2 regions of the Paenibacillus sp. GM1FR genome follow, and region 2 is predicted to be linked to the other one. Evidence: predicted binding sites of a transcription regulator. Region 2 holds the regulator's gene; the other holds the start of a gene.

Region 1 (9,159 bases), on a different contig from region 2:
TTTTTATTGTTCTGTACAAGGACTTCACCCAGGGTGTTGTCGAGGTTCTTCGGCGAATAAGCCACATAACCTTCAACCGTCTCGCTGAACAAAGTCAAGCATACAAAGTGCAAGCCCACAGGGAACTTCGGACCACGATCAAAACCGCGGAAATCCTGGTTCGTGAATACTTGCGACAACTGGATCGCACGGTCAGGACGGAAGTTGAGGAAGATAACGGAATCGCCGCTCTCAACCAAACCTACCGGCTCACCATCCGCTTTAACGATAACCGTTGGTTCAACGAATTCATCAAATACGGATTTCTCATACGATTCTTCAACCGCTTTGAGTGGGTCAGTGTATTTTGGTCCATCTCCATAAACGATGGCACGGTATGATTTCTCAACCCGTTCCCAACGTTTGTCACGGTCCATCGCGTAATAGCGACCTTGAACCGTAGCGATTTTACCTACACCGACTTCTTCAATCTTAGCGATCAGTTTCTGCATGAAGTCTTTACCACTGTCTGGCATAACATCACGGCCATCCATGAAAGCATGAATATATACATCATTCATTCCTTCTTTTTTGGCCAGATCTAGCATAGCAAACAGGTGGTCGATGTGACTATGTACGCCGCCATCAGACAACAAGCCGTAGAGATGAAGTTTTTTGCCGCTTTGTTTCGCTTCACGAACGGCTTTGACAAGTGTTTCATTGTCGTAGAACTCGCCGTCACGAATGGATTTGGAGATACGGGTCAAATCCTGGTATACGATCCGGCCGGCACCAATGTTCAGGTGACCTACCTCGGAATTTCCCATTTGCCCTTCTGGCAAACCTACAGCTTCACCGCATGCAGTGAGCGTTGTATGTGGGAATTGGCTCATGAAACGGTCATAGTTCGGTTTCTTGGCTTGCGCTACCGCATTGCCTTCCACCGTGTTACGCAGACCAAAGCCATCCATGATGATCAGTGCTACAGGTTTTGGAGCTGTCATCTTACTTCGCCCCCTCAACAAGCGCGATGAACGAAGCCGGCTGCAAGCTGGCACCGCCAACAAGTGCGCCGTCGATGTCGCTTTGTCCGAGGTATTCTGTTACGTTCTCTGGTTTAACACTGCCGCCGTATTGAATACGAACTGCATTCGCAATTGTCTCGTTGTACAGATCCTTCACCAGCGTACGAATGTAAGCAATAACTTCATTCGCATCTTGGGAAGTGGAGGATTTGCCTGTACCAATCGCCCAGATTGGCTCATAAGCGATAACAACTTGGGCCGCTTGCTCTGCAGACAGACCTGCAAAAGCAGCTACTGTTTGCACTTTGCATACGTCTTTTGTTTGGTTCGCTTCACGCTCTTCAAGCGTCTCACCAAGGCAGAAGATTGGAGTCAATCCGTGACGGAATGCTGCATGCAACTTTTTATTGACAGTCTCATCGGTTTCCGCAAAATATTGACGGCGCTCCGAGTGACCAATAATGACATAATCCACACCCAGGTCTTTCAGCATCACGCCGCTGATTTCACCTGTGAATGCACCGTTATCTTCAAAATGAAGATTTTGTGCACCAATTTTGATGTTTGTGCCTTTAACAGCTTCTACCAGGGATGGCAGATTTGTAAACGGTGCGCAGATTACAGTTTCCACGCCTTCAACTTCCGCTTTTCCTTTAACTTCCTGAATGAAGTCATTGGATTCGGAAACCGTTTTGAACATTTTCCAGTTACCTGCGATAATCGGTGTTCTCATGGGTTTCAACTCCTTCATGCTATAGACTACTAAAACTTACTTGTCGTTCAATGCCACTACGCCTGGAAGTACTTTACCTTCCATGAACTCGAGCGATGCACCGCCACCTGTAGAGATGTGGTTCATCTTGTCAGCCAATTTGAACTTCTCAGCTGCTGCTGCGGAGTCACCGCCACCAATTACAGTGTAAGCTTCTGTCTCAGCGCAAGCTTCCGCTACTGCACGAGTACCGTGGGAAAATGGCTCGATTTCAAATACGCCCATTGGTCCGTTCCACACAACCAATTTGGAGTTTTTGATTACATCAGCATAGATCTCACGTGTTTTAGGACCGATGTCGATACCTTCCCAATCTGCTGGGATACCATCGATGTCAACGATTTGTGTGTTTGCTTTCGCACTGAAATCGTCAGATACTACGATATCTACCGGCAGGTAGAAGTTTTTGCCCAATTTTTTCGCTTTTTCGATAAAACCGAGAGCAACATCAAGTTTGGAATCATCCAGCAAGGATTGTCCAATCTCATGTCCTTGTGCTTTGAAGAACGTGTAAGTCAGACCGCCACCGATGATCACGTTGTCTGCAATGTTCAGCAGGTTGTCGATTACATCGATTTTGTCCTTAACTTTGGATCCACCAATGATAGCTGTGAAAGGACGCTCAGGGTTGGAGATTGCTTTACCCAACACTTCAAGTTCTTTCTCCATCAACAAACCGGACACTGCTGGAAGCAAGTGAGCGATTCCTTCAGTCGAAGCGTGTGCTCTGTGAGCCGCGCCAAACGCATCGTTAACGAAAACGTCAGCCAGTTCAGCAAATTGTTTTGCCAGTTCCGGATCGTTTTTCTCTTCGCCTGCGTGGAAACGAACGTTTTCAAGCAACAATACGTCGCCATTGTTCAGTTCAGCGATTTGAGCTTTAACAGCGTCACCAACGGAATCGTCAGCTTTAACTACTGTTTTACCAAGCAATTCAGACAAACGCTCAGCTGCTGGAGTCAAACGCAAGGATTCAACCACTTCGCCGTTAGGACGACCCATGTGGCTTGCCAAAATGACTTTAGCGCCTTTTTCAATCAAGAAGTTGATTGTAGGAAGCGTTGCACGAATACGTTTGTCATCTGTAATTTTACCATCTTCGAGCGGCACATTGAAATCTACACGGACAAAAGCCCGTTTTCCTGTCAATTCGATATCGCGTACACTTTTTTTGTTCATCTGTATTTCCTCCGCACCCATGTATTTGGTGGACCAATCAAGAGCTAAAATCCCTCGTCAATCCTGGTGTTTTTGAGAAATTTGCAAAATGTAGATATATAAAGAGCGGAAACAATATAGCATCTGTTTCCGCTCTATGTTATTGCAGATATTACTTAATCATTTTTGCAAAGTGCTCCAAAGTGCGAACCAATTGTGCAGTGTAGGACATTTCATTGTCATACCAAGCTACAGTTTTAACCAATTGTTGGTCGCCAACAGTCAGAACTTTAGTTTGAGTTGCATCAAACAGGGAACCGAAAGTGATTCCTTGGATATCGGAAGATACGATTTCGTCTTCTGTGTATCCGAAAGTTTCTGGATCGGAAGCTTCTTGCATAGCTGCGTTAACTTCTTCAGCCGTTACTTTTTTGTTCAGAACAGTTACGAGCTCAGTCAGGGAACCAGTAGCTACTGGTACACGTTGAGCTGCACCATCAAGGATGCCTTGCAGTTCTGGGATTACCAGACCGATTGCTTTAGCAGCACCAGTTGTGTTAGGGATGATGTTTTCAGCTGCTGCGCGAGCACGACGGAAGTCACCTTTAGGGTGTGGAGCATCCAACGTGTTTTGGTCGCCAGTGTAAGCGTGAATTGTAGTCATCAAACCTTGAACGATTCCGAATTTGTCTTGCAGTGTTTTTGCCATAGGTGCCAGGCAGTTTGTTGTGCAAGATGCGCCGGAGATTACAGTTTCAGTACCGTCGAGGATTTCATGGTTTACGTTGTAAACGATGGTTTTCATGTCGCCAGTAGCTGGTGCGGAGATAACAACTTTCTTAGCTCCACCTTTCAAGTGTTTCTCAGCTGCTTCTTTAGTTGTGAAGAAACCAGTACATTCCAGAACGATATCTACGCCCAGGTCGCCCCAAGGAAGTTCTTCCGGGTTACGGTTAGCCAATACTTTAACTTCTTTGCCGTTCACTTTGAAGAAGCCATCGTGTACTTCAACATCGCCATCGAAGCGACCTTGAGTTGTATCATATTTGAGCAAATGAGCGAGCATTTTAGCGTCAGTCAAGTCGTTGATTGCTACTACCTCGATGCCTGCTACATTTTGAATACGGCGGAATGCCAAGCGTCCAATACGTCCAAAACCGTTAATACCTACTTTAATCATGAGTAAGTTCCTCCCAAGTTTTGATTAATTTTTTATGAAACTTATATATTCAAGACAGACGGTGAAGTCCGTCAAGACAACAATAGTTGTGATGCAAAGTAAAACCTTATTCCATTTCAGCAACGATGACTTCGGCAGCAGCCTCATCAATAATCAGAATATCTTCCTGACCAAATCGTAACACGGAATGTATAGCAGCAGCTTTGCTTTTGCCACCTGCAATTCCAATCACAACATCGGTTCGTTCAATATCCTGAAGTCGCATACCCAGTGTAAGCATGGTATGTACCACCTTACCCTGATCATTAAAGTAATAACCGAAAGATTCAGATACGGCCCCTTGCTCCTGAAGTTCATCTATAATCTCCGTCGCAAGTTTGCGTCTTTTGGCCATCTCTACGGCATCACCAATTCCATGAATAACAATCCGTGATTGCCTGATCAGCTGCAGAATCTCCTGAACACTAGGGTCCTGGATTAATGATTCATAGGCATGATCACTGAGCAAATCCGGTACATGCAGGAGTTTGTATTGCGCCCCTACCCGTTTTGCCATTGTGGATGCGATCGTATTAGCCTGAATTTCAAGGCTTTCTCCAAGTCCACCGCGTGCCGGTACGAACCAGACACCTTTGAGCGATGTTGGCGGATTTAGTTGTTCTGCGACTTCGGCCGTTGTTGAACCGCCAGTAACGGCGACAACATCGTTGTCACTCATGATATTGCCGAGAGCCTTCGCTCCGGCTCTGCCCAGTTCCCTTTTGGCAAATGGAGAAACGTCCGAATCGCCAGGAACCACAAATACCTTTTGCAGACCGTAGGCTTGCTTGATGCGCTCTTCCAGCTCGGATAATCCGAACAGCTCTTTGGCTACGGGCTCTAACTGCTGCAGCAAATCATACCCTGCCTCGCTGATCTTCATTCCTGCACTGTCAATTTCAATAAGTCCCTGAGCCTTTAACAGATCGGTCTCAGCCCTCAGAACCCGCTCGGTCATCTGCATGGAATTAGCTAACGTTCTCCGTCCGATCACATCCGATAACATGATCTGTTGCAGAATCGTATACCTCTTTTTCAAGATATCCATGAGATCAGGCAGAAGCTGCTTTTGTACTTCTAAAATCGTTCGCATGCTTTCCACTCCCGCAAGTTCTCGTTCTAAGCTCTCTTTCGTGGCCCTAAAACGTCCCGGGTTAACTTTTTAAGTCCCACGTCTATTCTACCTAAAACTGACGTGACATGCAAGTGTTTCAACGTGTTATTTCGACACGCATTCAGCGTTTGTACGCGCCTATTTTCACAATCTTAGACTTCCATGATCTAGGACTAGCTCACGCATACCATATATAGAAGAAACAAATGAATTCAATCTACATATCGCTCAGAATCACATTTCATACGGCATGTCCAAAACCTCTAATAGCATTTACTTAAATGCACTCTTTATCCACTCTTCTTCATCATGATCATTTTTGGGTTAATCCAAACCAATACCACAACGAACTGCTTGCAATTAAATATTTCATGAGCTATAATCATTATTGCTGTCACATAATGTGCGCCCGTGGTCCAATGGATATGACGTAGGCCTCCGAAGCCTGAGATCCAAGTTCGATTCTTGGCGGGCGCGCCATTTTTATTTAACAGCTCATAACCCATTTAACCAATGAAACCGGAAAGGTTTCTTTTTTTTGCAAGTTAGTTTGACTTTCTTTGACTTTTTGTTTGGAATTGTTTATTATGTGGGTAATACGGTAACAGTTTAAGTATAAACACCAATAACATTTACATTCCAAGGAGGTTTTTCACGTGAGTTTTATTCCAATGGTCGTTGAACAGAGCAACCGGGGTGAGCGCGCCTACGACATCTACTCCAGATTGCTGAAGGATCGTATTATTTTCCTTGGTAGCGATGTTAATGACGTAGTGGCTAATGCCATTATGGCACAGATGTTGTTCCTGGCTGCGGAAGATCCGGAGAAAGACATTCACTTATACATCAACAGCCCAGGCGGATCGATTACAGCCGGTATGGCGATTTACGATACAATGCAATTCATCAAACCGGATGTATCTACCATCTGTGTAGGTATGGCGGCTTCCATGGGTGCATTCTTGCTGAATGCCGGTGCAAAAGGTAAACGTTTTGCATTGCCTAACAGTGAGATTATGATTCACCAACCACTTGGTGGTGCACAAGGTCAGGCTTCTGACATCGAAATTCGTGCTCGCCGCATCCTGAAAATGCGTGATACCTTGAACCGCATCATCTCTGAGCGTTCAGGTCAACCGCTGGAGCGGATTGAGAAAGATACAGATCGTGACTACTTCATGAGTGCTGCTGAAGCCGCCGATTACGGTATCATTGATAAAGTCATCGAAAACGTAGGATCACAAGGCATCTAAGTGTGACGTAGACCACGGTCTATGCGTTAACATAATCAACACCTAACGTAATCAGCAACATATAATTGTGTTGTCTATACGAGAAGAAGCCCTCATCATAATTATGATGGGGGCTTCTTTTTTCATTTTATAAGGAAGAAAACTTAAGAGTGCATAATAATGATTCTTTATTTGGTTCCATTTTCATTACTGAAAGGTTCCGTGCCTTTAGGGAGAAGCTCTTTATACGTAAATGGCATTTCAGGGAATCCCTCTGCGTACGCCGTATACTCATACAACTGGAAGAACACAACTACACCCGTTGGTGTCACATAGAAATCTTGATCTTTATTCAACCCTTTATAACCGTCGAGGTATCCACCGCGGGCTTTCAGTTGTTCACCCACTTTTTTACTCAACGTCTCGCGCATGGTTTTGTTATTTTGCAGCACATCATCTAACGTAAGCTCCTTACCTGTGTCCAGTGCAAAGGTGTGGCCCGTACGGTATGTCATACCATGAGCGCCAGCATAATCTTCGTATCGTTGTGTAATGAGTCCCAGCACGCCTTTTTCGTTGTACGTCACTACATAGGAGCTCTCAAATGCATATGGACGGTTGGCTGTTGCACCGCCGAATTCAGATGTCTGTTTCTTGAAGTCAGCTACATAAGCATCCACTTCGTCTTTCAGCACTTTGTTGATCGCCGCTTCAGCTTCTTTGCTGGCAAGTCCACTCACCTGCGGATATTGAACATCTACTTCAGCATTTTTTACAGTGACATTAACTGTTGCTACTTTAATTTTAACGTTATTTTGTTTCACCTTGCTGAGTGACAACGTTTTGGTTTTGGCATCCCAATTCCCCTGTACACCCAGATAATCTCTCATTGCCGAGAATGGGATATATAATCTGCCGTTGATCAGCTTTGCGTCCACTTGAGGATAATAGTTGTTAATTCGAACACTCGGCTCGCCATCCAATAGGCTGATCGTCATCGTGTTATTGGCTGCTGTCAAAGCGTACTCTTTGGTTTTCGCATCATATTTCAGAGTCCCACCTGCCACATCTTTAACCGCCGTAAGAGATACCCAAGTTGAGCCACCTTGAAGAAGTCCTTTTTGAGTCAGTGTTTTTCCACCCGACTTCAGGGTCACCTCAGCTGTGGTTGTCACTTTCGAGGATACCGATGCCGCCTGAACCGAACTGTCCTGCCACACCGAACCGCTACCTACAATAATTCCTGCTGCGAGCAATGCACTTGTCCATTTTTTCCATGATGTCATATATAAAACTCCTCTCTGAATTCACAATTAGGGATCATTGCGTATGTAATCCTGACCTGATCGCATATCTCATACGCTCACCTCTCTATTATAATTAACCCGAATTCGGAAAGGTTTACAGCTCGAGTTACAATGTTGATGAATATCAGTAGGAAAATATATGGGGATATGACCTTTTTGTCACGAACAACTATACAAAAAAGATACCAATATACAACATTTCATGTTGCTTCGAATAAAGTTCCCTCCTATCTAACTTCATCAAAGTTTGCTTTTCCAACAAAAAAAGACTCTGTCCACAGGACAAAGTCTTTGTCATTATTTCATTTTACCCTTCAAATGACACTTATAAAGGTTACTTGAGCTTACAATCCTTAGTTCACTCTTGTTTATTTCATTTCATACGTGATATTCAGGATTGTACTTACTTTAACCTGGCCTGTTTCAATCTCAGTACCACCTGCTGTATCTTGTGCTTTGGACATCAACGCCTCGCTTGCATAGAATACAGGCACATTGGCATCACCTTGGCTTACGGAAAGAACAGCACCCAGTTGACGTTTAACTGCTTTTGCAATGGCGCCAGCTTTCACATCTGCATTGGCAACAGCTTTTTCAATCACTTGGGATTCATAACTTTCCGGATTTTCTACAGTAAAGCGTACGTTTTCAATATTGTTGGCACCCGCACCCGAAGCAGCATCGAGCAACTCGCCAATCTTGTCCATCTGACGATATGTGACTGTCAGCGTATGATGCGCTGTATATCCTTTAATTTGTTGTCCATCTTTTTCACTATACGTATAGTTGGGTTGTACAGAGAACTGACTCGTTTGAATGTCGTCTGCACTGATCTTCCACGTGTTCTTCAGCAAATTGGATACTTTTTGAACTTTGGCAGCATTCGCTTTTTGAGCAGATGCAGCTGTCTCTGCAGTACTGTTCACACCAATGGACAGATACGCGATATCAGGCTTCACCTGAATCTCACCTTTACCCACAACATTAATCACATTCTGTTGTACTCCCTGAACCTCTGCAGCGTAAGCATAGTTACCTGGTGCAACCCATGCTGTTCCTCCAACAAGCAACGTACTTGCCACCAGCACCGCACCAAACGGTTTCATCCATTGTTTACCCATCACGATAGCCTCCTTATGTGTTAACATCTCAAACTTTAAACGATTTGATACCTTAACAGACGGGACAAATTCCATAATGTTGCACTTGACGATAGCATAAACGTGAAAAACGCAAAAAAGCCCCTTTCGGGACTTCTTCATTGGATTGATCATATCTTATTGGTTTTCGAGCTCTTCCTTGCTTACCAGACTAACTAAAGCGTTTACAGCCTGTTCGGCATCCGCACCTTCT
Region 2 (9,159 bases):
CAGAGAACGATCTCTGAATGTAAGCTAAGCTATGCGTTTGGTGGCGATGGCGGAGGGGTTCCACACGTACCCATCCCGAACACGACCGTTAAGCCCTCTAGCGCCGATGGTACTTGGACCGCAGGGTCCTGGGAGAGTAGGACGCCGCCAAGCGAAGAACCACTGCCGATGTTATTCGGTGGTGGTTTTTATTTGTTTATTTAAAGGGATGCGAAAGCATCTCTTATTTGACTTTGTAAGAATCCTCTGACACACTCTAAGGGGTACATATATCAGATATCAGGCCATGAATTGGATTGATAATAACTCTAGCGAATGGGGTGTAGGACAACATGGAAATTCAGAAATTGACGGTAGATGATTTTGAACCAGCGATGGCACTCTCCGAATATGCTTTTCAAGTAGTAATGAGCGAGGAACAAAAAGAAAAACGGCGCAGTCAATTTTCGTCACAGGATATATGGGGTGTATATGAGGACGGGCAGCTAGGAGCCAAACTTCACATCATTCCTTTTCAAACCTATATTCATGGCAGATCGTTCGAGATGGGCGGTATTGCGGGTGTTGCCACCTGGCCAGAGTATAGACGCAAAGGCTGGGTAGCGGGTCTGCTGAAGCATGCGTTGGAAGAAATGAATCGTAACAAACAGAGCATATCATTCTTGCATCCATTCTCTTTTGGTTTCTATCGGAAGTATGGATGGGAGACGTATGTTGAATTTAAACGTTATAAAGTACCTACAGCTCATTTGCCTCAGAAAAAAGCGACACCTGGAACAATTCGGCGTGGGGATCCGGGCCTCAGCATATTAAAGGAAGTATACAGTGCTTATGCTGAGCGTTATAACGGAACTCTGGTTCGGGATGATGCAAGGTGGGAAAATTCAGTTCTTGTTAATGGGACTAGCCAGAAGGCTGTATATTACGATGAAGCTGATGCAGCACAAGGCTATCTTTTATATGAGGTTAAGGAAAATAAATTTACCATTAAAGAGATCATCTATCTGAATGAAGAGGCTAGGCAAGGGCTGTGGACCTTCATTGCTAACCATGATTCCATGATCCAGGAAGTTACGTTGCAGGCGCCTGCCAGTGATACGCTTGCCTTCCAATTGGATAATCCACGGATTCAGCAGGAGATTGTACCTTATTTTATGGCGCGTATCGTTAGTGTAGAGCAGTTTATATCCCAGTATCCATTTGCAAGCCAGGACTCACCGGTGCAGATTGTACTTCAGGTAGAGGATGCCCACGCTCCATGGAATGAAGGGGTATGGCAATTAAACGTAGCAATGAACGGAACAGCGTCCATATGGAAAACATCGGAGCCAATTACTGATGATCAGATCATTAAGGTGGATATTCAATCCCTTACCGCGGTCCTGATGGGATATCGCAGACCAATAGAAATGGCACGAATTGGAAGAATTCACGGACCGAACACAGCAATCAAGGCTTTGGAACAAGCGATTCCTGAACGGGAAACCTATTTGCTCGATTTCTTCTGATGACTATGCCCACTGCTCCATTTAACTCGATTAGCTTATATAGAAATACGGCGTGATTGAAAGACAAATGGACTTCTCCAGCAATTTTGGGGAGGTTTTTTTGTGTCTGGGGAATATTTCGTGTAAAATCGTAAAAAATGAATAGTGACCCCACTTGGCAAAACCACAAAATATGCTATAATGGTTATAAAGTCAAAGAAAGTCAAAGTCAACTAAAGGTTTCATACTTAAGTAGCTTTCTTTCTACAATCTGATGCATGATCGCCAATATACGGGATTCATTTCATCGGAGGATCAAGGGAATATTAAAGGACCTTCGTGCTTCCTTCGCTCTCCTGTTAACACCTGTGGAAGCAAGATTCGCTGTTTCCCTGATTGGTTAAATGGGTAGAGAAGGTGTACTCTGTGGGGGCGTGTGGGTCCTTATTGACTTAACGTTTCAGACAGTGGAGGATGATTGGATGCGTAATATCTCTGATATTATCGAACGATATCTGAAGAGTATTTTGCATGAAAGTCCCGAAGGAATGGTTGAAATTCAGCGTAATGATCTGGCAGATCAATTCTCATGTGTACCTTCCCAGATCAATTATGTCATCAGCACACGTTTTACACTCGAGAAGGGATACCTGGTAGAGAGTAAACGCGGCGGTGGTGGTTATGTTCGCATACAGCGCATTGAATTACCGGCGCAATCAGCTCTGCATAATCATTTGCACCATAGTATTGGTGAAGAGATCGGGCAGACAGCTGCCGAAGGTCTGATCTATCAATTGGAAGAAGCGCGCTTCTTGAACAAGCGGGAAGCCGGGTTGATGCGAGCTGCTGTATCTAGAGAGGTTATATTGGTCAAACTTCCTTACCGGGATCAAATTCGTGCCAGAATGTTGAAGGCGATGTTAATATCTTTGCTCGGTAAATGAAAACTATCGGGGTCAAAGGAGGTACATCAATATGCTGTGCCAAGAATGCAATAAACGTCCGGCGACACTTCATTTTACGAAGATCGTAAATGGAGAGAAGACGGAATTCCATATTTGTGAGTCATGTGCCCGTGAAAAAGGGGAAATGATCCCTGGAACAGCAGGTGGGTTTTCCATTCACAACTTGTTGTCCGGATTGCTTGATTTTGATCCAGCCGGCAAAAGTGGATCGGCAGGAACACCACCTGCAAAAGCTCTTCAATGTGAAGAGTGTGGTATGACGTACGCACAATTTAGTAAGATAGGCCGGTTCGGCTGCAGTTCATGTTATAAATATTTTGACAGTCGTCTGGATCCTTTGTTCAAGCGGGTTCATGGTAATACGTCCCATGTAGGCAAAGTGCCTGCACGAGCTGGTGGTCGCATCAAGGTGAAACGGCAAATTGCTGATCTGAAGCGTGAGCTCCAAGAGAGCATCGCACAAGAGGAATTTGAAGAGGCGGCCCAGATCCGTGACCAGATCAGAGGACTTGAAAAAGGAATAGCTCAGGAGTAAAGTTTGTCATGAGTAGGAGGGATGCGTAATGCCTAATCTGCGCTTTACAGAGAAGGCGCTCAGCGACTGGATGCGCAGTGATGCGGCTGATTCCGAAATTGTCATTAGCAGCCGTGTCCGGATTGCACGCAACCTTCAGCATGTTCCGTTTCCGATGCTGGCTTCCAATGAGCAATCGGAAGAGGTGCTGAATAAGCTGAGCGAAGTACTTCAATACGATGACGTTCATGCCTTTGGGGATTTTCATACGTTGGATCTGATCGATATTGACGAACTCGACAAACGGGTGCTGGTGGAGAAACATCTCATCAGTCCAAGTCTTGCGAATGAATCCAGGAATGGTGCGGTTATTCTCAGTGAGGATGAGTCAGTCAGTATTATGATTAACGAAGAGGATCATCTTCGTATCCAGTGCCTCTATCCGGGGTTCCAGGTGAAAGAAGCCTGGGAGAAAGCTTCCGCAATAGATGATGCTTTTGAAGCGCATGTGGATTATGCTTTTGATGATCGCAGAGGATACTTAACCAGCTGTCCTACTAATGTAGGTACAGGTGTTAGAGCATCGGTTATGATGCACTTGCCTGCCTTGGTGATGACACAACAGATAGGCCGTATTCTAACCGCAGTTTCCCAAGTGGGATTGACGGTAAGAGGAATATACGGTGAAGGTAGCGAGGCGATGGGTAACCTGTTCCAGATCTCGAACCAGATTACATTGGGACAGACCGAACAGGAAGTCATTGAGAACCTGCATGGTGTTGTGTTACAGATGATTGGTCATGAACGTACAGCGAGAGAACGGTTAATTACCGACTCCAGACTGCGGATTACGGATCGGGTCATGCGTTCTTACGGCATATTGTCTCATGCAGCTATTGTTGATTCCAAGGAAGCTGCACAGCGCTTATCGGATGTACGCCTTGGCGTGGATCTCGGATTGTTGGATGGACTGTCCATCACGGTAATGAATGAGTTGAATGTGATGACACAGCCGGGATTTTTGCAGAAAACATTCGGGGAAGATATGCGCACAGACGAGCGTGACATCTACCGAGCTCAGTTGATTCGTGATACGATCAATGCAGCGAAGCAGTCCTAGTTTAACCTGATATTGTATTGAATTATGGTTTCATGCCGCATTGCGGCTTTTATATAATAAGGCATGTACAAATGCCGAATGACTTTATTCGCAGCATGGCTGCAAACAAAAATGATATGAAGAATACGACGGTTATTTCATTATATGACCCTCGTTTTATCCAAAACCATGGAGGTGCAGGAGATATGATGTTTGGAAGATTTACGGAACGGGCCCAAAAGGTGCTCGCACTCGCGCAGGAAGAAGCTGTCCGTCTCGGTCATAATAACATCGGTACTGAGCATATTTTGCTCGGCCTCATTCGTGAAGGCGAAGGCATCGCAGCCAAAGCACTGATCGGCCTGGGACTCGGATTGGAAAAAATTCAGGATGAAGTAGAAACGCTAATTGGCCGTGGCCAAGAGCAACCTACCAACATTGCATATACGCCACGTGCGAAAAAAGTAATTGAACTGTCTATGGATGAAGCTCGTAAATTGGGCCACACTTATGTAGGCACAGAGCATATCCTGCTCGGATTGATTCGTGAAGGCGAGGGTGTTGCAGCACGTGTGCTCAATAACCTGGGAATTAGTCTGAACAAAGCACGTCAACAAGTGTTGCAATTGCTTGGTAGCAGTGAAGCTGTATCCAGCCATAATGGCACACCTGCCAATGTAAGCACACCAACGCTGGACAGTCTGGCACGTGACCTCACGGCTTATGCGAGAGAGAACAACCTGGACCCAGTCATTGGACGTAGTAAAGAAATTGAACGTGTCATCCAGGTGCTCAGCCGTCGTACGAAGAACAACCCGGTATTGATCGGTGAGCCAGGTGTAGGTAAAACAGCGATTGCTGAAGGCCTTGCACAAAAAATCATTGCAAATGAGATTCCGGAAACATTGCGCGACAAACGTGTAATGACGCTGGATATGGGTTCAGTAGTCGCTGGAACCAAATATCGTGGTGAATTCGAAGATCGTCTGAAAAAAATCATGGATGAGATTCGCCAAGCAGGTAACATTGTCCTGTTTATCGACGAATTGCATACCTTGATTGGCGCAGGCGGGGCTGAAGGTGCCATCGATGCTTCTAACATTTTGAAACCGGCTCTGGCTCGTGGAGAATTGCAATGTATCGGTGCGACAACACTGGATGAATATCGTAAATACATCGAGAAGGATGCAGCGCTTGAGCGTCGTTTCCAACCGATTACTGTAGATCAGCCTTCTCCAGAAGAAGCGATTCAAATCTTGCACGGCTTGCGTGACCGTTATGAGGCGCATCACCGCGTGAAAATTACGGACGAAGCAATTGTGCAGGCCGTTAAACTGTCTGACCGTTACATTACAGACCGTTTCCTGCCAGATAAAGCGATTGACCTGATTGATGAAGCGGGTTCCAAAGTAAGATTGAACTCTTACACGATCCCACCAAACCTGAAACAACTGGAAAGCCGTCTGGAAGATATCCGTAAGGAAAAAGACGCTGCAGTTCAAAGTCAGGAGTTCGAAAAAGCAGCAGCTCTGCGTGATACGGAACAAAAAATCCGTGAAGAGCTGGATGTAACGAAGAACCAGTGGAAAGAGAAACAAGGTCGCACCGATTCCGAGGTTACTCCTGAGGATATCGCACAAGTGGTAGCCAGCTGGACAGGAATCCCTGTGAACCAACTGAAAGAAGAAGAGACACAGCGTCTGATGAATCTGGAGTCTATTCTACATGAACGTGTCATCGGTCAGGATGAGGCAGTGAAGTCTGTCAGCCGTGCGGTTCGTCGTGCTCGTGCGGGACTTAAAGATCCAAAACGTCCGATGGGTTCATTCATTTTCCTCGGCCCTACAGGGGTAGGTAAAACAGAACTTGCTCGTGCTCTGGCTGAAGCGATGTTCGGCGATGAAAATGCAGTAATCCGGATTGATATGTCCGAGTATGGTGAGAAGCACTCGACTTCCCGACTTGTCGGAGCGCCTCCAGGATATGTTGGGTACGAAGAAGGTGGCCAGCTGACAGAGAAAGTTCGTCGCAAACCATATTCCGTAGTCCTGCTCGATGAAATCGAGAAAGCACATCCAGAAGTATTCAATATCTTGTTACAAGTGCTTGAGGATGGTCGTCTGACGGATTCCAAAGGTCGCGTCGTTGACTTCCGCAATACGCTGATCATTCTAACATCCAACGTGGGTGCCGAAGCGATCAAACGTAACTCTACACTGGGCTTCACTGCAGTTGTAGATGCAGGAGCAGATTATGACAACATGAAGGGGAAAGTGATGGATGAGCTGAAGAAAAGCTTCCGTCCAGAGTTCCTTAACCGGATTGATGAAATTATAGTGTTCCACTCACTTGAAGAAAAACACATCGCTGAAATTGTTACGCTTATGAGTGAAGAACTTCGTAAACGACTGCTCGAACATGAGGTCGATTTCGAACTCACTGATAATGCCAAGTCTTTCCTTGCGAAGTCAGGCTTTGATCCAGCTTACGGTGCGCGTCCGCTTCGTCGGGCGATCCAGAAGCATATCGAGGACAAATTGTCCGAAGAGTTGCTCACAGGTAACGTAACCAAAGGGGATTCATTGCTCATCGACGAAGAGAACGGTGCACTGTCTGTTACGAAAAAAGACGTGGTCGTTCCGTCCAATGAGGAAATCGAAACTAAATAATATTTAGCAAGCTTTGGAGTTAAACTTCAGCTTGTATTGATCCATAATCCTTAATCAAATCCTTCTCGGCTTCGGCCGGGGAGGATTTTTTGCACTTTGGACAGAAGACGGACATGATTATGTCAGGAACATGTGTAAAGTTTGCGATAATCCTTTACGAAAAATCTCAAACAATGGTAAACTTTTAGTAACCCTGCACGTCAGGGAGTTTGGGTGAAATTCGTCGAATAATGCAAAATGCTGTTATAAAATTAAATTATAGGAGTGCTGAAGTGGCCAAAGTTAAAACCAAGTTTCAATGTACGGAATGCGGCTATGAAGCCCCCAAGTGGTACGGTAAGTGTCCGGGTTGTCAGTCATGGAATTCAATGGTGGAAGAAACAGAGACGGTGGTCAAAACACAAGGGAGAAATTCTCCTCTGTTTGACAGTAAAGATAAACCGCTTCCTATCATAGATATAGATAGCGGTCAGGAACCGCGTGTACAGACTGGAATCGGAGAGTTGAACCGAGTATTGGGTGGCGGAATCGTTCCGGGTTCACTCGTTCTGGTGGGCGGAGATCCGGGTATTGGTAAATCAACGTTGATGTTGCAGACGTCCCATGCTTTGACGCATTCGGGTTTGCGTGTGTTATATGTTTCCGGTGAGGAATCAGTCAAGCAAACCAAATTGCGGGCCGACCGTCTCGGGGCACTCTCTGCCGAGTTGTATGTACTGTGTGAAACCAATATGGAACGTGTAGAGGAAGCGGTGGATCAGATCCAGCCGCATTTTCTGGTCATCGACTCCATTCAGACGGTATATCTTCCCGAAGTTACCAGTGCGCCGGGTAGTGTAGCACAGGTAAGGGAATGTACGTCAAGGTTCATGCGGATTGCCAAAGGCAGAGGCATTGCAACGGTTCTTGTGGGGCATGTTACCAAAGAAGGTGCCATTGCCGGTCCACGTATGTTAGAACATATGGTGGATTGCGTGCTTTATTTTGAAGGAGAACGGCATCATACTTATCGCTTACTGCGTGCGGTGAAGAATCGTTTTGGTTCCACCAATGAGATTGGTATTTTTGAAATGGGCGAAGATGGACTTCGTGAAGTGGGCAATCCGTCCGAACTCTTTTTGTCGGAACGTCCACTAGGGGTAGCAGGTTCAACGGTAGTTGCCAGTATGGAGGGTACACGCCCTCTGCTTGTGGAATTGCAGGCGTTGATCTCGACGACCCATTTTCCTTCTCCCCGCCGTATGGCAACAGGGGTAGATCTGCATCGATTAAATCTGATTATTGCAGTGTTGGAGAAACGAATGGGGATGTTCTTACAGACCCAGGATGCATATCTGAACGTGGCTGGTGGAGTACGATTGGATGAGCCCGCTGTAGATTTGGCGGTTGCCGTCAGCATTGCATCCAGTTTGAGAGATGTACCGACCAAGCCGGATGACGTTATCTTTGGCGAGATTGGTCTGACAGGTGAGGTTCGAGCCGTATCACGGGCCGAACAACGAGTGAAGGAAGCCGCAAAGCTGGGCTTCAAACGAGTCATTTTACCAGAAAAAAGCTTAAAGGGCTGGAAACATCCTCGCGGGATACAACTGATCGGTGTGAATACCGTGGCAGATGCACTAGCGGTTGCTTTAGATTAGGGGGCATAACAAGATGAAAGATATGAGCCAACTGGATAATATGAATGAGTTGTTAAGGCTGATCGCACCAGGTACACCTTTCCGCGAAGGTCTGGAAAATGTGCTGCGCGCCAAGACGGGCGCACTGCTTGTTGTAGGATACAGCCCTGAAGTAATGGAAGTGGTGGATGGGGGATTCTCGATTAACTGTGATTTCTCCCCGAACTATCTGTATGAACTCGCCAAGATGGATGGAGCCATTATTCTTAGCGAGGATTTGAAGCGTATTCTTTACGCCAATACCCAGTTAATCCCGGACTCTTCGATCTCTTCATCAGAGACGGGGATTCGTCACCGGACGGCAGAGCGTGTAGCAAAGCAAACGGGTAAATTGGTCGTATCCATATCACAGCGCCGGAATATCATTACCTTGTATCAGGGAACACTTCGTTATTCCCTCAAGGAAATCGGGGTTATTTTGACCAAAGCGAATCAAGCGATCCAAACCCTGGAGAAATACAAAGCGGTATTAACACAGTCCCTTACGAATCTGAGTGCTTCGGAATTTGAGGAATTAGTAACGATTCCTGAAGTGGTTAATGTGATTCAGCGTACCGAAATGGTGATGCGGATCAAAACGGAAATCCAACGGTACATTCATGAACTCGGGAATGAGGGACGACTCATTTCCATGCAAATGGAAGAACTTGTGGGTACAACGGAAGAAGAAGCCTGGTTATTGTATAAAGACTATGCCCGTGACGACAGTGATGACAAAATCCGTGAAATTATCGTGGGACTGAAAA

The links. The regulator CtsR, encoded in region 2, represses protease genes until heat stress. The targets are predictions, from matches to a motif close to ATGGTCAATAAAGGTCAAACA.
Region 1: clpP (ATP-dependent Clp endopeptidase proteolytic subunit ClpP) is a predicted target of CtsR. The motif match lies at 5,815-5,835, and genes of this name have one in related genera.

Annotation. Positions count from the first base shown of each region.
Region 1 is NZ_MKZL01000003.1:35,925-45,083, reverse strand. Features, by position in the region: gene gpmI (2,3-bisphosphoglycerate-independent phosphoglycerate mutase) at 1-983, opposite strand, end outside; gene tpiA (triose-phosphate isomerase) at 985-1,737, opposite strand; gene PAEAM_RS02010 (phosphoglycerate kinase) at 1,774-2,955, opposite strand; gene gap (type I glyceraldehyde-3-phosphate dehydrogenase) at 3,107-4,114, opposite strand; gene PAEAM_RS02000 (sugar-binding transcriptional regulator) at 4,221-5,246, opposite strand; tRNA gene PAEAM_RS01995 (tRNA-Arg) at 5,673-5,747, shown strand; gene clpP (ATP-dependent Clp endopeptidase proteolytic subunit ClpP) at 5,924-6,520, shown strand; gene PAEAM_RS01985 (stalk domain-containing protein) at 6,688-7,785, opposite strand; gene PAEAM_RS01980 (SIMPL domain-containing protein) at 8,175-8,927, opposite strand; gene PAEAM_RS01975 (HPr family phosphocarrier protein) at 9,084-9,159, opposite strand, start outside.
Region 2 is NZ_MKZL01000023.1:54,816-63,974, reverse strand. Features, by position in the region: rRNA gene rrf (5S ribosomal RNA) at 37-153, shown strand; gene PAEAM_RS18460 (GNAT family N-acetyltransferase) at 333-1,508, shown strand; gene PAEAM_RS18455 (CtsR family transcriptional regulator) at 1,970-2,431, shown strand; gene mcsA (protein-arginine kinase activator protein McsA) at 2,463-2,987, shown strand; gene mcsB (protein-arginine kinase McsB) at 3,016-4,086, shown strand; gene PAEAM_RS18440 (ATP-dependent Clp protease ATP-binding subunit) at 4,272-6,734, shown strand; gene radA (DNA repair protein RadA) at 7,007-8,374, shown strand; gene disA (DNA integrity scanning diadenylate cyclase DisA) at 8,388-9,159, shown strand, end outside.